Regions from separate parts of the Planococcus sp. TJ-301 genome, predicted to be linked through region 2. Evidence: riboswitches for the same ligand, from Rfam matches in the RefSeq annotation. Region 2 holds a riboswitch; the other holds the start of a gene.
What was found. A riboswitch is a leader RNA that binds a small molecule or an ion and turns the genes downstream of it on or off. The one in region 2 is predicted to bind S-adenosylmethionine.

Region 1 (10,160 bases), on a different contig from region 2:
ATTGCGCAGCTGTTTTCTTCACTTCTTCCAATACTGCCATCGAGAAACTCAAACGGTTTTCCAGGCTGCCGCCCCATTTGTCTTCGCGCTGATTGAATGTCGCCGATACGAATTGCTGGATCAAATACGTGTTGGCGCCGTGGATTTCAACGCCGTCAAAACCGGCTTCGATCGCGCGGCGCGTCGTTTCGCCGAAATCACGGATGATGTCGTCGATTTCAGCAGCTGTCAATTCGCGCGGCGTCGGTTTGCCTTCAGGTCCTGCGACTGCGCTCGGCGCTACTGTTTCGTTGGCAGCGATCAAGTCCGGCTGGCCTTGACGCCCGCCGTGCTGCATCTGCAGAATCGCTTTGCTGCCTCCAGCTTTCATTTCATCTGCCAGCAATTTCAAGCGCGGCAACGCTTTGTCATCAAAACCGATAAACTGATTCGGAAACGCGATGCCGTTTTCAGAAATGGCGATACAGGCAGACACGAACAAGCCCCCGATGCTCGAACGGCGGTTATAATACTCGAGTTCAGCGTCAGATACCGTACCATCCGGATTTCCTGAGTAAGTTGTCATCGGTGCAACGCCCAATCGGTCCTGCAAAACAACACCGTTCGGCAATGTAATTTCTTCGAATAAAGATGTATAGTTCGGATTCATGTGAATTCCTCTTTTCTTTTGTCTATAGGTATATCAAAATATCATAGGATTAGGACAACCACAAGAATACAGGCTTGGCGGTGTGTAATTTTTGATTCCTTTTTAAAGCAATGGTAAGCTCCTCTACAGACAAATTAGAAGGAGTGTTTTACATGGCACCTACAACTTATAAAGAAATCCACTTGGTCAACCGTCCGGAAGGAATGCCTTCAGACGAAGATTTCAAATTCGTGGAACAAACGGTACCTGCTCTACAAGACGGCGAAATCCTGTTAAAAACGCTTTACTTGTCGGTTGACCCGTATATGCGCGGACGCATGCAAGATGCAAAATCCTATATCGCCCCATTCCAGCTCAATGAAGCCATCACCGGCGGCGTGCTCGCTGAAGTTATCGCTTCAGAGTCGCCGCATTTCAAGCAAGGCGATATCGTCAATAGCAACCTTAAATGGGGAGAATACAATATTGCAAAGGCGGATGGACTTCAAAAAGTCGATCCTCAGGTTGCACCGATCACGACACGCCTTGGTGTTTTAGGTCTAACGGGCCTAACAGCATATTTCGGTTTGTTGGACATTGGAAAACCGAAACCAGGCGAAACAGTCGTCGTTTCTGGCGCAGCGGGAGCTGTCGGTTCGATTGTCGGCCAAATTGCGAAATTAAAAGGCGCAAAAGCGGTCGGCATCGCCGGCTCGGATGAAAAAATCGATTACTTGATCAACGAACTCGGATTCGATGCCGCAGTCAATTACAAAAAAGACAGCTTTGCGGAAGACTTGAAAAATGCATTGCCGGACGGCGTCGATGTCTATTTCGACAATGTCGGGGGAGACGTATCGGATGCCGTCATGCGCTTGTTGAACCGCAATGCACGCATTCCATTGTGTGGAGCGATTTCTTCCTATAACGCAGCAGGCAAGGACCTCGGACCGCGCATCCAGACGTCTCTCATCAAAACGAGTTCGATGATGCAAGGCTTCACGCTTGGCAATTATGCGGCAGATTTCGGAAAAGGTGCGACTGAACTCGGCCAATGGCTGCAGGCTGGCAAGCTGAAATACGAAGAAACGATTGTCGAAGGCTTTGAAAACACGCCGCAGGCATTCCTCGGCTTATTCCAAGGAAGCAACCTCGGCAAGCAATTGGTCAAAGTGGCAGACCCGGATTTCGCGAAACTTTAATAACGGCACATTTTATTACTCAAAAACAAAAAAGCGTTCAAAGCGATTTTCCGCTTTGAACGCTTTTTCAATTTGATGATAAAGAAAATGCCTCCGCGAGTAAACTCAGCATCTTCATGCGGTTGGCAGCGCCTGATACATTCGGGATGACAGTGACTTCATCGGCACCGTATAATTCCGTGAGCCGGACGATTTCTGCCTTCACTGTATCGACATCACCGATAATCATGCGTTCTCTGTTTTTCGCCACTTTTTCGCGTTCCCCTCGGCTAAAGCCGCGGCTTTCAGCGGTGTCGATGGATGGATAATACGGAGGCGGCGTCTCGGATTCGACAAACAGCAGCCACAAATCGAGCGCTTTTGCCAGCCTCTCGGCTTCTTCCGCTGTATCAGCGACGACAGCGAAAACAGCGATGGCGACTTGCGGTTCCGCCAACAAATCCGATGGCCGGAACTTTTCCCGGTATGCGGCAACGGCTTCCGCGCCATCAGCAGCTGGACGTGCAAAATGGGCGAACGCGTAAGCGAGGCCGTTCTTTGCCGCAATGGCGGCACTGCCGTGTCCGGTGCCAAGCAGCCACATTTCAGGCGCTGTTTCGGTAATCGGTGTCGCTACGAGCTGGCGGAATCGGTGCGTTCTTTCCGTATCATCGGTGAAGTATTTCTGCAGATCCTGAATTTGCTGTTCATATGACACTTTGATGCCTTTGCTTTCATTGAGTGCCTGATTGACGTCTTTATAGCTGCGCGAACGTCCTATGCCGAGATCGATGCGGTCCGGATGCAGCGCTTCGAGCATACGGAAATTCTCAGCCACTTTATAGGAACTGTAATGCGGCAGCATGACGCCGCCCGAACCGATGCGGATCCGCTCTGTCGAAGCAGCCAATTGCATCATCAGCATTTCCGGCGAACTGCCCGCGACCGACAGCACCTTGTGATGCTCTGCCACCCAAAAGCGCCGGTAGCCAAGCCGGTCCGCGAGCTTTGCAAGTTCAATTGTCTGCAGCAACGCATCGCGCGCAGCCGCTCCCTCGTCGATCGGCGAGTAGTCGAGTATATTCAGTGCAAACACAATTCCCACTCCTGACATTTCCTAATGCGATTAGTTTAACATAATCGTATATACAGTCCAACGCCAGCTTCGCGGGAAAAAGTGAGCCGATTGTTCTTTATACAAATGGATTTATTTCAAATGGACGAATAAACACACAAAAAGAACCGCTCCCAATCAGTGAGCGGCTCTTTTTTGGCTAGATTGCCTTCTATATTGAAAATACTGTCCGCACGGCGGCAAATACTGTCCGTACTGGTCCAAATACTGTCCGAAATCCAGGGAATACTGTCCGCACTCCCTCTCCTCCTTTATTCCACGTTAAAATACCGTGCATCCGGATGGGCGAAGACGATCGCCGAAACGGACGCTTCCGGGTCCATCATGAATTCTTCTGTCAGATGGACGCCGATGTCTTCCGGTTTGATCAGGCCAAACAATTTTGCCTGGTCCTCCAGATTCGGACATGCCGGGTAGCCGAATGAAAAACGCTGTCCTTGGTATTTCGCCGCAAAACGGTCGCGCATCGAGAAATCGGTGGCATCCGGGAAGCCCCATTGGTCGCGGATTTCCTGATGGATGCGCTCAGCAAAGCCTTCCGCGAGTTCAAGCGCCGTCGCCTGCAGTGCGTGGCTTTCCAGGAACTTGCCGGCTTCTTTCAAGCGCGCCGCTTCGTCGCGGACGCCGTGCCCCGCTGTCACTTGCATGAACGCGACATAATCCATTTCTCCGCTGTCGACGGATTTCAAGTAATCGGCCAGACACAAGAACGGCTCGGCGGTTTGGCGCGGGAATGTAAAGCGCTCAATTTCCGTCTTGGCGTCTGCCGGATCGTAGATGACGACATCGTCGCCGTCGCTTTGTGCCGGGAAAAACTGATAAACGCCGGACGGTTTCAAAATGCCAGAGCCAAGAAACTCCGTTGCCAATTCGTGGAGCTGAACCGCGCGCGGATCGCCTTGCACCAGCATTTTATCGCTATAGCCACGCAATCCGAGATGATGGCCGATCAGTGTGCGCATATTGACGTATGGATACAAATGCGCAACCGAATACTCTTTCAAGACACGGCGGCGCAGGTCATTCGGGTTGAAGACCGGCACATCTTCGCGCACAGTCTTCACCGGTTTTTCCGCTACCGCAACAGCTGGCTTGGCGGCTTTCGCCGCTTCGGATGCCTGGCGCTTCTCTTGCTGCGCACCCAATTCTTCCAGCAACACGGCTTTTCCTGCTCCGCTCTGCAGGCGATTGGCCAAGTCCAATCCTTGCATGGCGTCTTTCGCGTAAATGACCGGGCCGTCGTATTCAGCAGCGATTTTCGTTTCCGTGAAGCGCCTCGACAAGGCGGCACCGCCGACCAGAATCGGTGCATCGATGCCCGCTTCCTTGAAGTCCTGCGCGGTCAGCACCATCTGCTTGGCGGATTTCACCAGCAAGCCTGACAGCCCAATGATGTCCGGATTTTCTTTTTTGATGACTTCAATCAGTGTCGCCGGCGTCACTTTGATGCCGATGTCGATCACTTTAAAGCCGTTATTGCTAAGGATGATATCGACCAGGTTTTTACCGATGTCGTGCACGTCGCCTTTGACCGTGGCAAGCACCACTTTCCCTTTGCCTGTATCGTCCGCAGCTTTTTTCTCCATAAAGCCTTCAAGGTACGACACCGCAGCCTTCATGACGCCTGCGCTTTGCAACACTTCGGCGACAATCAACTGGTTGTCGTTGAACAAACGTCCCACTTCCGCCATGCCTGCCATCAGCGGCCCGTTGATGACATCGAGCGGTGTGTCGTACATGTCGAGCGCTTTCTCTAAATCCGGAATAAGCCCTTCTTTCGTGCCTTCCAGAATATAATAGGCGAGGCGGTCTGGAACCGTCTTCGGAATGTCGTCTTCGCTCCGCTCTTTTTTCTTATCGCGGTAGAAATCGGTGAAATCCGCCAATGTCTTGTCTGTCGTCGTGAACAGCAATTCATCGGCCATCTTGATCTCCGCTTCCGGAATCGATGCGTAGCGCTCCAATTTCTCTGTATTGACGATGGCGTAATCGAGCCCTGCCTGCGTGCAATGGTAAAGGTAAACTGCATTCAGCACTTCGCGGCCGACTGGCGGCAAGCCGAACGACACGTTGCTGATGCCGAGAATCGTCAATGTGCGCGGTAGTTTTTCCTTGATCAGTCGGATGCTTTCGATCGTTTCAACCGCGGAGCCGATGTATTGCTGATCGCCGGTGCCGACCGGAAACACGAGCGGATCAAAAATGATGTCTTCCGGCGCGAGCCCCCATTTGTTGACCAATAAATCATACGAGCGTTCGGCAATTTCAAGTTTGCGTTCACGCGTCACTGCCATACCCGGTTCATCAATCGTTCCGACAACAACCGCCGCACCGTATTTCTTCACAAGCGGCATGACCGCATCAAAGCGCTCTTCGCCGTCTTCGAGATTGATCGAGTTGATAATCGCTTTGCCTTGCGAAAACTTCAGCGCCGCTTCGATGACTTCTTCGTCCGTTGAATCGATGACAAGTGGCACTTTGACCTTCTTTACCACTTCGTGCATGAAGTTCGCCATGTCCTCGAGTTCATCGCGGTCCGGATTGGCGAGGCAGATGTCAACGACGTGGGCCCCGTTCTTCACCTGAGCGCGCGCGATTTCTGAAGCTTCCTCAAATTTCCCTTCAACGATCAGCCGTTTGAATTTTCGCGAACCGATAACGTTCGTGCGTTCCCCAATAAACAGCGGGCGCATCGAATCGTCGTATTGCAGCGGTTCGATTCCGGACAAAACATGTCCATGTCCGGTTTGGGCCGGCTTTCTCGGCGGCAAATCGGCCACCGCTTCACGCACGGCTTTGATGTGCGCAGGCGTCGTGCCGCAACAGCCGCCGACGACGTTGAGCCAGCCTTTTTCGGCAAAGCCCCGCAGCTTTTTCGACAGTGATTCCGGGGTTTCGTGGTAATGCCCTTCTTCGTCCGGCAGCCCTGCGTTCGGGTAACAGCTGACAAAGCCGTCGGACAGCTCAGACAAAGAGCGCAAATGGTCCGTCATGAATTCCGGGCCCGTTGCGCAATTCAAACCGACCGACAGCGGCTTGACGTGTTCAATGGAAATATAGAACGCTTCAATGCTTTGCCCGGCAAGCGTTGTGCCCATCGGCTCGATGGTGCCTGAAATCATGATCGGCAATTCTTTGCCCAGCTCTTCAAAAGCCCTTTTGATACCGATCGTCGCCGCTTTGACATTCAGCATGTCTTGGCTCGTTTCAAGCAAGATCAAGTCCGCGCCGCCTTCAACCAGCGCTTTCGCCTGTACATAAAAATCCTCGCGCAAGGCATCGAACGTGATGCCGCCTGTCACCGACAAAGTTTTCGTCGTCGGCCCGATAGCACCTGCGACAAAGCGAGGCCATTCAGGGGTGGAATAGTCAGCAGCCGCTTTCTTGGCAATCTCTACAGCACGGCGGTTGATGTCGGTTGCTTGGTCTCCAAGTCCATACTCGTCTAAGACCACTGGCGTACCGCCGAACGTGTTCGTACAAAGAATGTCCGCTCCCGCTTCCAGATAGGCTTTATGGACGCTTTCGATGACGTCCGGCCGCACGATGTTCAAGTATTCGTTGCAGCCGTCAAATTCCTCGCCGCCGAAATCTTCCGCTGATAAATCGGCGTTCTGGATCATCGTTCCCATGGCGCCATCGATGATCAAGATCCGTTTTTCAAGCTGCTGTTCAATAAGTGTTTTGGACATGGCTGCTTTCGCCTTCTTTCTTCAAATCTAGTTGCCTGATGTAATTGATCAATTCCACGGACATTTCGTAGCGGAAAAATGGCGTGATCAAGTAAATGCCATTGAATAGGCCAGCCGCAGTATCGATCAATTCCTTCGCTATCGCAATGCCTTCAGCCGTCGCCCGTTCCTTGTCGTCGCCGCATGCGCGCATCCGCTCAAGCGCATTTTCCGATAACTTGATGCCTGGCACTTCGTTGTGCAGGAATTCCGAACTGCGGATGCTTGTCAGCGGCATGATGCCAAGGAAAATCGGCGTGCTCAAATGCTTTGTTTCTTCGTATATTTCAATGATTTTCTCTTTTGTGAACACCGGTTGGGAAATGAAATAATCTGCGCCGCTGTCGATTTTCTGTTCCAGCCGCTTGACCGCCCGGCTGACGACGCGGACATTGGGATTGAATGCCGCCGCCACTGAGAAGTTCGCTTTTTTGCGCAGCGGCTTGCCGGAAAATGAAATGCCTTCGTTGAGCTTTTTGATCAGCTGAATCAATTCCAGGCTGGAAACGTCATAAACACTTGTCGCTCCCGGGAAATCACCGACTTTCGTCGGATCTCCCGTGACTGCCAGGATATCATGCATGCCAAGTGCGTCAAGCCCCATCAAATGCGATTGCAGGCCGATCAAATTGCGGTCGCGGCACGTGATGTGCGCAAGCGGCCGGATGTTTTCCTGCTGCTTCAAAATCGAGCCCATCGCCATATTGGAAATACGCGGCGAAGCGAGTGAATTATCGGCCATCGTAACCGCATCGACTCCCGCCGCATTCAACGCTTTCGAACCTTCGATGAATTTCGTGATGTCCAAATGGCGCGGCGTGTCGAGTTCGACAATGATCGTGCGCTCCGTCTTCGCTTTTTCGTGCAGCGGCTTGACGTCGAGCGCTTCCGCTTCACGAATGACGATCGGCTTTCTCGCCACCACTTGCTTTTCTGTCACCGGCACTAAATTGCGCATTCGCTTTTTCACTTCTTCGATATGCTTCGGCGTCGTGCCGCAACAGCCTCCGATGAGGCGCACCCCTTCTTCTCTCAACAACAATGCAGCCCGGCCAAAATAATCGGCTTCCGATTCATAGACAATGCGGCCGTCTTCCACGTCGAGCAAGCTGGCGTTCGGATAGGCCGACAGGAAGGCTTTTGCCGGCAGCGACACTTCTTCGAATGCTTGGATCGTATGGTGCGGGCCGAGGCGGCAATTGACGCCGACGATTTCCGCTCCGAGCGCTTCAAGCTGGTGCAGTGCTTCGTTCAGCGACATGCCGTTTTGCAGGATGCCCGGCTCGTGCATCGACACTTGCGCAATCAGCGGGGTATCCGTCATCTTTTTCAAATGCGTGACCGTCGCAGCAAGCTCTTCAAAATCGTAATACGTCTCGAGCAGCAAGCCGTCCGGATCGCCTGACAATAAATGCTGCGCCTGCTGGTCGACCATCGCAATGATTTCCTGCATCGTGGCATCACTTTTCCGCATGCCTCGAATGCCGCCGATTGTACCGAAGACGTATTGTCCGCCAGGCGACGCGGCGCGCTTCGCAATATCGATCGCAGCGAGGTTGATGTCTTTCACTTGCTCTTCAAGGCCGTAGCGCGCGAGCTTATGGGCATTCGCACCGTACGTATTTGTCTGGATGATATCGGCTCCCGCTTTGATGTAATCCTGGTGGATCTTGCTGACGATTTCCGGCCGCTGCAGGTTCAGCTCCTCGTTGCAATACTCGATGCCATAAGAATACAGCAGCGTCCCCATCGCACCGTCCCCTGTCAACACGCGCGTTTTCAATGCATCCAATAACTTCATGCCGCTCACCCTCCTGTATATAGAAAAAAGCCCTCCATGAAAAAGAAGGCTTTACGGTCGTTAAACTCGTTCCTTTTCATCTCCCAGGCCATTGCATGCCTGCTGGATTTAGCACCTGACCACGAATGGCTGGTTGCTGAAGCGTCACAGGGCCAGTCCCTCAACTTCTCTCGATAAGAATTCACTATGCAGTTTTTGTATTCTTAAAATCTTACCTGCATACGGGACGCTGGTCAAGAAAATTCGTCTAAAAACAGAGAACTTTCTGTTTATTAGCGTTAAACAAGGACCCTCCACACAAATGGAAGAATAAAAAACGCACCGCCGGCAATTAGCTTGCTGGCGGTGCGTTTATCGTTTCAGTTACTTCTTGAGCACCGGCTCAAGATGCTCTTTTAGTGCCGGACCCATAGTTTTGGAGTAGAGTGTCGTCAAATGATGCTTATCTCGGTAGACGAGCACGTTGCCAACTACCGGCGAACACAGATCATCAATACAGAAATATTCCGACATGTCCACAAATGTCACGTTGCCCGGAATGCCTTCCGTGTTTTCCCACGGTGCTACAGCGGCCAGCGCTTCGCTGCGCGGCACGGAGCAGTCTTCTACAGTCGAGGCATCAAGGCAAAGCGTCGGGTCGACTTTCATCCGTGGATTGTCGCGCACCGCAAAAATATCAGTTACACCTTCAAATTGCTTCCATTTGTCGATATAAACCTGCGGCACGGTTGCTTTGGAACTTACGTTCGCCGTTGTGAAAATCAAATCAGGCGGATCTTCCATGAGCCGCTGATGGAGTTGATCATTCCATGTCATGCATGCTTCCGTTAATAACCCATCGAAATCGCCGTTCGTGAAGCGGCATGCATCCTTGTTGTAGACATCGATACGCATATTCAGTTCTTCCGCGATTTCTTCAAGCGCCGGGAACCAGTGCCCTGAATGTGAACCGCCGACCAATGCAAGCACATGCTCCGGATTTTCCGTCACACCGTACGAGCATTCCTTCAATTTAGCGTTCTTGCTGCCGGAGGAAGTACAGTCCTGGTCATTATAAAAGGCCGGCAGCACTTCTTTCGCAGTCAGAAAATCCGGCTTGAGCTCGGCTTCAATCGCCGGCTGGATGTTTTCCGAAACAGCACGGGCGCCTGGATTGTCTTCGGTTACGACAGGAACGGCGACGCTGCTGCTTGCCTGGACAAAGACGCTCCACGACACGCCAACCAGAATGGCCGGCATCATCAGTGTGACGAGTACTTTCGTCAAACGTTTTTTCGATTGCTTGACCGGCATCTGCCGCACAGGTGCTTCGACGAGCCAAATCGTAACGATCGACAGCACGAACGTCACTGCCAAAATGCTGAGCCCGCCAAACAGCGAAACCGTCTCGGTGTTGAAAAAGGCATAATAGAAAACAAGCAATGGCCAATGCCAGAGGTAAAAGCCGTAGGAAATGCTGCCGAAGTATTGAAACGGCTTCGAACCGAGCAATTTCTGCACACCGAAGAGATTGCCGTTTTCACTCGCTATGATGACCAAGATCACCCCACCTGTCGGCAGCAGCGCTGCAAAGCCCGGGAACACAGTCGACACCGGAAGCAGCATCCCCGTAAACGCGATAATCGCAAGGCCCAACCATCCCATGATGAGGTGCGCACGATCCGGAAACTTCAAATACGGCAGC
Region 2 (10,160 bases):
GTTGCAATAAACGCCGGCAAAAGGGCCAAACGGTTTAATGAGCGGATGGACAAAAAAGTCAATGCCGCCGCTGACAACATAAAGAGGAATCTCGCGTTCGCGCGTATAAGCGACGAAATCGGCGAAACCTTCACGGATTTGCGCCTGTTCCAAGACAAACTTGATAACTTCATCTTTTTTTGCTGCAGGCAGCAGCGAGAACATTTGCGCAACGCCGTCGCGGATGGATATTTCCTGAGACAGGATTTGGTCTTTTATCGGATTCCATCCCGGCGGCTCAAAATGCTGGAGGATGGCGATGATGTTGTCTGAATTGGTGATGGTGCCGTCAAAATCACAGAAGATGACCGTTTTATTCATGGTTGTTACCCCCATATATCCAAAGCTGTTTTTAATTCATGATGTTGTTTTGAGGCTTCGGCAAGCGATTGTCCAGTAAGTACGGCGTCAATTGCCTGGCGGAATGCTTTGCCGCCGCCTGCCGCGCCGTCCGGATGGCCGTGGACGCCGCCGCCTGCGTTAATGATGCTGTCAGTGCCGAAATCTTCGAACAGCTGCGGCACAAGGCCGGGATGAATGCCAGCTGAAGGCACCGGGAAAGAGCGTTTCAACGCGCTTGCTTTCACCAGCTCTTCGCCAAGCGCCAAGGCTTGGCTCTTTTCAAGTGCAACACTTCCGTAAGGGGAGGGGAATAACGAGAAATCCGCTCCGGCGATGCGCGTCAATTTGCCGAGTGCCAGCGCTGTCGACAACCCATAAGTCGGAGAAGAAGTGAACGCGCCGCTGAATGCCGGATGAGCCATCAGCGGAAGCCGGATGTCAGTGTCTTCCGCCAATTCCTGCAGAACGTCGAGCCCATAGGCATGGACATTGAACAGCAACGCGTCAGCTCCAAGTTCCACCGCTTTTTTCGCCTTGTCTCTAAGAGTGGATGTGCGCCCCGAAAGGTTTACGGCATACAAAGTGCGGTGGCCGGTTTCTTCGAATACGCTCTGCAGCACTTCTTTACCGGCTGTAATGCGATGCTCAAATGGCGTTAACGGATTGTCAAAAAGAATTTCATCGTCTTTTACAAGATCGACGCCGCCAAGTGCCTGTTGCCGGAGCTGGGCTTTCAAAAACTCCAAGTCCCGGCCGATCACGCCTTTGAAAATACTCATCACAAGCGGGCGGTCTTGGACGCCGATCAAACCGCGGACGCCTTCGATGCCGAACTGCGGCCCGGGGAAATGCCCAAGCAGTTCATCGTCAAACTCCAAATCGAGCAGCTTCACTTCGCCGTCGAGCGACAGCTTTCCAAACACCGTCGTCAAGATGGCAGGCAAATCCGGCGAGAAATTCGCACTCGGATAAGAGATTTTTGCTTCCGCACGAATCAGTCCAGGGTTCAAGGGATGCGGTGCATCTTCAAACTCGGTGACCGAGACCACCTCGCCTTTATGCTGTTTTAATTGCTCCTGCTCAAGCAACGGCAAATCGGTCCACGAGCCGATCGTCAAGCCAAGCGCGATGCCTTCCGCCTTTTTCTCGAAAGAGCCGGGTTTTCCGTAAAGCTGGTAAGTAGCTGTCAATCTGCTCAAATTATCCACACTCCGTTTACATTGATTGAAAACATAAAAAAACCTCTTCAAACAAGAAGAGGTTAATGGGCTTAACAACTTCTTATTTCTCAGCCTGTCAAACGGGCTGCAAGAATTAGCACCGTGTCCATTGCTGGACCGGTTGCCGGGTGTCATAGGGCTTGTCCCTCCACCTGCTCTGAATAAGAATGCGTATTCAATTGGTTTCGATATACAAAGTAATTCTGATTATTCCACGATTAAAACTTTCTGTCAATAATTATCTGTAAATTGCGGTTGAAGAGTGCTGGATTCGGCTAGTGCCAGTTAAATTTCAAATAGTTCATGTTAACGCTTCGCCAGTGCATGTTAATTTTCATGCAAGTCATGTTAACTAATTTTATCGTTATGTTAAAGCCGATTTAGTGCTGGTTAACGAAAAATCATTTCTCTGAAACGACTGCAAACTTCGCTTCTGGTTTTACAGTATAAAGAAATGATTTTAAATTTAATAAAGGGAAATGAAAAGGAATATTGAAAAAAGTTATTGACACTCAATTCTGAACCATGATAGGATTCTTTTCAAACAGCATACACATACGCATCAAAAACTCTTATCAAGAGCAGGCAGAGGGAAATTGGCCCTATGACGCCCAGCAACCGACCGTAATACCTTCGTGAGAAGGGGCGCTTCAGCGCCGGGATGAAAATCCCGCAAGGCACGGTGCTAATTCCATCAGAAATGTACATTTCTGAAAGATAAGAGGCATGGAATCTATATTTCTGAGCCTCTTTCTTTTGGGAAAGAGGCTTTTTATTTTGCATTCGAAAGGTAGATGACATATGGCAACAGCAGCTAAACAATACGAAGAATTGACAGTAGAGTCCGCCATTGAGCTTGCGAGAACGCATTATCCATTCCCGGCTGGGGCAGCATTGCAATGCGACGAAATCGGCGATGGCAACTTGAATTACGTGTTCCGCGTGGCGGATCCGGAAAGCGGCAAGAGCGTTATTTTGAAACAGGCGTTGCCATATGCGAAAGTCGTAGGCGAAAGCTGGCCTCTGACGTTGCAGCGCGCACAGATCGAGGCAGATGCCCTTCGGAAACACGGTGAATTCGTGCCGAATCTGGTGCCGGCTGTTTATGCCACGGATGCGGTATTGGCTTTGACGGTCATGGAAGATTTGTCGCATTTGACGATTGCCCGCGAAGGCTTGATTGCCGGAAAGGCGTATCCGCAGCTTTCGACGGATATCGGCGAATACTTGGCGCGCACCTTGTTCCAGACATCGGATTTTGCGCTTCACCCATTTGAAAAGAAAAAGCTCGCTGCGGCTTTCTCGAATCCGGAGCTGTGCAAGATTACCGAAGACCTGATTTTTACAGACCCGTTTTTTGATAATGAAACCAATGATTTCGAGCCGGAGCTGAAAGAGGCTGTGGAAGCGCTATGGGCTAACAAAGCGCTTCAGTTGGAAGCGGCGAAATTGAAGTTTAGTTTTTTGACTGAAGCGGAAGCGCTGCTGCACGGCGATCTCCATACCGGCAGTATCTTCGCCAGCGACAGCGAAACGAAGGTCATCGATCCGGAATTCGCTTATTACGGGCCGATCGGCTTTGATGTCGGCTTGTTTCTCGCAAATTTGATTTTCCAATCGCTGACGCGCAGCGGAGACCAGCGCACAGTGATCCATTCGCATATTGAACGCACGTGGGAAACGTTTGAAGCAAGATTCACGGCCCTTTGGGAAAACAAAGGCATTGAAGCTTACCAAGGAACGGAAGGCTATCTCGAATTCATCATCGAGAAGATTTTCCGGGATGCACTGGGCTTTGCGGGTTGTGAACTGATCCGCCGGACAATCGGCCTGGCGCATGTTAAAGACCTCGACGGCATCGAGGACGCTGGCCGCCGTATTGAATTGAAAAAAAGGGCATTGCAGTTTGGCGAAAAGCTGATTTTGCAGCGTGCTGAAGTGAAAAGCATCTACGAAGTGACAGCGTTAATCGGGGAGGCGAAATAATGGCAATCCCGTTATCAATTTCCTGGAAAGACGGCAAGCTGACGATTTTGGACCAGCAGAAACTGCCTCATGTGATCGAGTACGTGGCGCTGGAAACCTTGGAAGACGTCTATGAAGCGATTTTGACGCTGAAAGTACGCGGCGCGCCGGCAATCGGTATAGCGGCTGCGTATGGATTGGCGCTAGCTGCAGTCCGCCACGACACGGATGAACTCCAAACTTTTTTCCATTTGGTTGAAAAAGACGCGGCGCATTTGGGCAGCTCGCGCCCGACAGCGGTCAATCTGGTATGGGCGCTGAAGCGGCTGACGGCAAAAGTGAAGGGTGCTGCAACAGTCGAGGATGGGAAAGTGCTGTTGCTTGAAGAAGCGGTGCGCATCCATGAAGAAGACGAAGCGGCAGGCCGGAAAATCGGCGAATACGGCCTGTCTTTATTGGAAGGCAAAACGCGCGTCATGACGATTTGCAACGCCGGGTCAATCGCTACTGCAAAATACGGCACAGCTTTGGCGCCGTTCCATCTGGGCAGCGAACTAGGACGGCAATTCGAAGTGTATGCTTGTGAAACGCGCCCGGTTTTTCAAGGGTCCCGGCTCACGGTGTGGGAGCTGCAGCAATCAGACGTTGATGTCACGCTAATCACCGATAGCATGGCCGCCCACACGATTGGTGCAAAAGATATTGAAGCGATCATTGTCGGAGCCGACCGCATTGCTGCGAACGGCGACACCGCGAACAAAATCGGCACCTTGAATTTAGCGCTGCTCGCTGATGCGTACGGCATTCCGTTTTATGTAGCGGCACCGGCATCGACATTCGACTTATCCATTTCTTCCGGCCGAGAAATTCCGATCGAGGAACGCAAAGCGGAAGAAATCACGCATATTGCCGGCATACAAATAGCGCCGGAAGGCACGAAAGTATTCAATCCCGCTTTCGATGTCACACCGGCACGCCTCATCAAAGCCATCATCACCGAACAAGGGGCCATCACCCCGGATTACAAAAAAAATATACCTGCCGTTCTCGGCGCTTACACAGGAAAAGGAGCAAATTCATGAAAAAACAATCGCTTTTATTCATCGCCTTATTATTGATCCTCAGTGCCTTTTTAGCAGCTTGCCAGCCAAAAGGGGAAGTCAGCGAAGAAGGCACGTCAGACGCAACAAAAGCGGAAGCATCGGACCACCCGTTATCCGGCAAAAAAGTAGCATTGATCATGCAAATCAACCTCGGGACGTTTTCTGCCCAATATATTGAAGGGGTAAAAGAGCAGGCCGGAAAATTCGGCGGCAGCGTGACAGTCTTCACTTCTGAAGGCGATTTGGCGAAAATGGCATCGAACCTGGATGCGGCGATCAACCAAGGCTTTGATGCCATATTGATCGATCACGGCACGAAAGAAGCATTGAACCAAGGCGTTGAAAAAGCAGTGGAACAAGGCATTCCGGTTGTGGCATTTGATGCAGGCGTAGATGTAGAAGGCGTTGTTTCTCTTGAGCAAGGCGACCAGAAAATGGCTGAAATGACATTGGAGCGTTTAGCTGAAGACAGCGGCGGCGAAGCGAACATCGTAAAAATCTGGGTAGCTGGCTTTGCACCGATGGAACGCCGCCAAGTCGCTTATGAAAAATTTTTAACGGATAACCCGGGCATCAAAGAAATTACGGCATTTGGCGGAGCGACGAAAAACACCGCTCTTGATACACAGGCACAGATGGAAGCGATTTTGAAACAATACCCGAACGAAGGCGACATAACAGCTGTTTGGGCAGCTTGGGACGAATTTGCGAAAGGTGCAGTGCGCGCGATTGAACAGGCGGGGCGCACAGACATTAAAGTGTACGGCATCGACATGAGCGATGAAGATTTGCAGATGATCCAAAAAGAAAACAGCCCTTGGGTGGCTTCAGCTGCAGTTGATCCGATGGACATCGGGCGCATCCAGGTCCGCTACGCATACCAATTGATCAATGGCGAAACACCGGAAGAAAAAGTGGTGCTGGATCCGGTATTCGTGGATGCTGAAAAACTTCCAACAGAAGCGATTACAACGAATGAATTGAGCGAGTATATTGAAGGATGGGGCGCGAGCGACCAAGGCTATACAGATGATTTGAAGGAACTTGAAGGCAATTAAAAAACGCAACGGAGCTGTCCTGCATGGCGGGGCAGCTCTTTTCTAAGAAAGGAGGCGGGCAGATGGAGCATCCGCTGCTGGAAATGAAGGCTATCCGCAAATCATTCGGCAATGTCACGGCTTTGGAGCAAGCACAGTTCAGCCTTCAAAGGGGCGAAGTCCACGCCTTGCTCGGGGTTAATGGAGCCGGGAAAAGCACATTGATGAAGATTTTATCAGGCGTCTACAGCCAGGACGAAGGGGAAATAACGTTGAACGGCTCGCCGCTGCGGCTGCGTTCGCCGAAAGAGGCAAAAGAGCAAGGGATTTATACGGTCTATCAGGAAGTAGACACGGCCATCGTCGCTGAATTGTCTGTGGCAGAAAATATCCTCCTCGATACGTTTGCTGGAGGGAGCTCTTTTTTTATCTCCCAAAAGAAACTCTACGACGATGCGCGCAAGGTTTTGAAAGAGCTGCAGTCGGACAACATCGCAGTCGGCCAAAAAGCGGCCGATCTGACCTTAGCTGAAAAACAGCTGGTGCTGATCGCAAGGGCACTGGTCCATTCGGCCAAAATCATTATCTTCGATGAACCCACCGCACCGCTGTCGCTGCACGAATCGGCAAAATTATTTTCAGTTATTGAAAGTTTGAAAGCCCAAGGCGTCGGCTGTATTTTCATCTCGCACCGGCTGCCGGAAGTGTTTGAAATCGGCGACCGCATCACCGTCATGGCTGAAGGTAAATGGGTTCAGACCTTTGATGCTAAGGGTGTTTCACAGGAAGAAGTCGTCGAATCGATGCTCGGCGCAAAACTGAGCAACGAATTGGTGCACCGCGACCATGAAATCGGCGCACCGCAATTGACGGTGGAAGGTTTGTCGGACGAAGGCAAATTGAAAAATCTGTCGTTTAGCGCAGCGGCTGGCGAAATTGTCGGCGTCGTCGGATTGGTCGGAGCGGGCAAAACCGAATTGGCGAAAGCACTGTTCGGAGAATCGAAGCTCACCTCCGGAAGCATCAGCCTCGGCGGCAAACTTTTGAAGTTGAAGCATCCATCAGATGCCATCAAGGCAGGCGTCGCGCTGGTACCGGAAGAACGGCGCAAAGAAGGCTTGTTCGTCCAGGAATCGCTGTCGGCCAATGCATCTTTCCCGAACCTCCGAAGATTTTCGCCGAAGTTCTTCATGGACAAAAGAGCGGAAAGGGCGTTTGCCAAAGACATCATCGGACGCCTCCAAATCAAGACCGACAACACCGAGACGCCGCTCATCCATTTAAGCGGCGGCAATCAGCAGAAAGTGGCAATTGGCAAATGGATGTCGCTCGATTCCAGGCTTTACCTATTCGACGAACCGACCAAAGGCGTCGATATCGGCGCAAAGGTGGATATTTTCAAATTGATCCGCCAATTGGCTTCAAGCGGCAAAAGCTGCATTTATTTTTCCAGTGAAATTCATGAAGCGATCGGCATCTCCGATCGGATTTTAGTAATGTACAATGGTCAGATCGTGAAGGAGTTTTCACGGCAAGAAGCGACCCAGGAAAGGATTTTATTATATGCAAGCGGTGGAAAAGAAGAGCGCAGTGAAAATTGGCAGCAGCCCGAAAGAGAAGGCCATACAGTTTCTGTTTAAATATGGTGCCATTGCGTTGCTGGCCATCATCATTTTTTACTTCAGCACAGTCAGCGATGCCTTTTTGACATATGGCAATTTCAGCGACATCATGCGGTCGATTTCGATTGTGACCTTGTTGGCGTTAGGGGTTACGTTCACGCTTGTCGTCGATGGCTTTGATTTATCGGTCGGCTCGACGATGTCGCTGTCAACCGTCGTCACAGCGTCGCTCATGGTGTGGTACGATATGCCGCTATGGCTCGTATTGCTCTTGCCACTGCTGATTGGTGTGCTGGCTGGCGCAGTCAACAGTTTCCTCATTGTCGTCCTCGGCATACCGGATTTGCTCGCAACGCTCAGCATGATGTACATTGTCGCAGGCTTGCACCGTACGTATACGGAAGGCTATTCCATCTACAATAATATGCCGCTGACTTCCGGCGGCACAGCACCTGGGCAGTTGTCGGATGCTTTCTTATGGATCGGCCAGGGTCAGATGCTCGGATTGCCTGTACCGGTCTGGATTATGGTTGTGTTGGTACTCGCTTCATACCTCATCTTGAACCACACGCGCTGGGGACGGGTTTTGTATATGACTGGAGGCAACGCAGAGGCGGCAACATTGTCCGGCGTCAATGTGAAGAAAGTGAAATTTACAGCATATGTCGTATCTGGTGTCTTCGCCTCTATGGCGGGCATCTTGTTCACGGCACGTGTCGGCTCTGGCCAGATCGATGCGGGAGCTCCGCTGATGATGGAAGCGGTAGCCGCGGTCTTCGTTGGCTATTCCGTACTTGGCGCTGGCAAGCCGAATGCACTCGGCACGTTTTTCGGAGCGGCAGTCATCGGCATTTTGCTGAATGGCCTGACTATCCTCAATTTGCCGTATTATGCTTTCGACATCATAAAAGGCGGCGTGCTGGTAGCGGCTCTTGCTGTTACTTATGTCTATGCGAAAAAGAAGTTTTCTAAAAGCTGAATTTGCTCTGATCCACCTCTTTCAAAGAGGTGGATTTTTTTATGGCAAAAAAATGGCAAGCCGGTCCAAATGTATTTATAATATAGTTATTATAATATTTAGATTATTTAAAAGAAAAAAAGAACAGCAGTAATTTTGGAGTGGATTGCCGGTAAGCCCATTTTTAAAAAGGGAGGATAGACTTTCTCATATTCGATCACTGAAATACGAATAAACTGAGGCGCGGCTGCACCTACAGTGTTCATTTTTGCAGCGGCCACGCCAAAGTGCATACGAAAGGAAGTGAATAGAAAATGGGAAAAGATTTTATAAAAGTGGCAAGTGTGTATTTATTGATTGGCATCAGTTTCGGGGTTTACATGGGAATCACTGAGAACTTTGATTATGGCCATACACACGCGCATATTAACTTGTTGGGCTGGGCGACAATGGCAGTCTTTGGGGTGATTTATTGTATTTTTCCAAGAGCGGGAAACAGTAAACTAGGGAAAGTTCATTTCTGGATACACAACATCGGAACACCGATTTTAGTGATGGGAATGTTCTTGTTTGCAGATGGGCCGGACGAAACGGCATTAATACTCGCCACTAGCGGCAGTTTGATTGTTTTGGCTGGAACATTGGTTTTTGTTGTAAATGTATTCTCGAATATAAAAGAAAACGCCACTTCACAAGTTCAAAATAACAAATAGAATGTGGTGCAATGCGTTTTCCGTTGCCTGCTAATGCAAAAGAAATAGCAGTTCGGGCTCCTGCCTCCATCTCCAAACGGCGGGTGTCATAAATAATGTGGATTTCTAAAGCGTGTATTCGCGCGGAAGGAGAAGAGCAATGGGAACACATTTCATTAAACTTGCGAGTATTTTTTTGTTAATCGGAATCGGTTTGGGAATTTACATGGGGATAACGGAAGACTTTAAGTATGGCGATTTACATGCCCATATAAATTTAGTCGGCTGGGTGACAACAGGCATATATGGATTGGTTTATTCGTTTTTTCCACAGATGGGCAACAATAAACTGGCAAAAACTAATTTCTGGCTTCATGTCATTGGAACACCGCTGCTGCTTGTATCAATTTTTTTAATCACCATTAACAATATGGAAGCAGGAATGGCTCTAGGCATACCTGGAGCATTGATTGTTTTGCTGGCTGCCATTATTTTTGCTGTGAATCTATTCAAAAACCTTCATCATACGGTCCGCCAAGCCAATAGCGATCAATAGTAAAAGTAAAAACAGCTACTCGGAGTAGCTGTTTTTGCTTTGAATACAGTTGTTAAGATAGAGAATTATAAAATTCTGCAGTAAAATGTTAACAGGTAGTAAGGCATATAAAGTAAACTATAATTACCAATATTTTTAAGGGGGAAGATTTTTGGAATGTAATAATTGTGCGGTTGCGAGCTTGAAGTTCGAAATTCGCCTGGATGGTGAATTGAACAGTTCGGTTTTGGAACAAGTTGCGGAGTTTTTGGAGAGAAGAGAAATGGCAGTAATCAGAAAAGAGAACAAATTGCAGATGGATGAACAGGGAGCCAGGGAATTCCTTGATTTCTGCAATGACTTGCTTGATCCAGATAAAGTGGCGTTTCGCATCAATCAGGAGTCATGGCAGCCTCTTTCTGAAATTGAACATGTATTCAACATGGCTTGGATTGACGACGTCATCAAGAACGAAAGGCTTATCTGCCATTACCAGCCAATTGTTGATGCCGACAAAAACGTGTTCGCCTATGAGATGCTTTCGCGCTTCCAGAACGAAGACGGCTCGACTATTTACCCCAATGAAATCTTCCCAGCGGCAAAAAGCAGAGGCCGCCTTTACGCGCTTGACCGGGTCTGCCGGATGA

Region 1: linked by a shared signal. The riboswitch ahead of AC4EHJ_RS11135 (bifunctional homocysteine S-methyltransferase/methylenetetrahydrofolate reductase) and the one ahead of mtnK (S-methyl-5-thioribose kinase) in region 2 are both predicted to bind S-adenosylmethionine.

What each region holds. Positions count from the first base shown of each region.
Region 1 is NZ_JBZDOH010000002.1:34,354-44,513, reverse strand. It holds gene AC4EHJ_RS11155 (NADH-dependent flavin oxidoreductase) at 1-649, opposite strand, end outside; gene AC4EHJ_RS11150 (NADP-dependent oxidoreductase) at 802-1,830, shown strand; gene AC4EHJ_RS11145 (LLM class flavin-dependent oxidoreductase) at 1,898-2,905, opposite strand; gene metH (methionine synthase) at 3,196-6,636, opposite strand; gene AC4EHJ_RS11135 (bifunctional homocysteine S-methyltransferase/methylenetetrahydrofolate reductase) at 6,617-8,476, opposite strand; SAM riboswitch class I at 8,550-8,656, opposite strand; gene AC4EHJ_RS11130 (acyltransferase family protein) at 8,840-10,160, opposite strand, start outside.
Region 2 is NZ_JBZDOH010000001.1:2,119,599-2,129,758, reverse strand. It holds gene AC4EHJ_RS10400 (2-hydroxy-3-keto-5-methylthiopentenyl-1-phosphate phosphatase) at 1-360, opposite strand, end outside; gene AC4EHJ_RS10395 (2,3-diketo-5-methylthiopentyl-1-phosphate enolase) at 366-1,580, opposite strand; SAM riboswitch class I at 1,660-1,769, opposite strand; SAM riboswitch class I at 2,171-2,325, shown strand; gene mtnK (S-methyl-5-thioribose kinase) at 2,403-3,587, shown strand; gene mtnA (S-methyl-5-thioribose-1-phosphate isomerase) at 3,587-4,648, shown strand; gene AC4EHJ_RS10380 (sugar ABC transporter substrate-binding protein) at 4,645-5,727, shown strand; gene AC4EHJ_RS10375 (sugar ABC transporter ATP-binding protein) at 5,790-7,346, shown strand; gene AC4EHJ_RS10370 (ABC transporter permease) at 7,270-8,307, shown strand; gene AC4EHJ_RS10365 (cytochrome-c oxidase) at 8,601-8,999, shown strand; gene AC4EHJ_RS10360 (cytochrome-c oxidase) at 9,139-9,534, shown strand; gene AC4EHJ_RS10355 (EAL domain-containing protein) at 9,686-10,160, shown strand, end outside.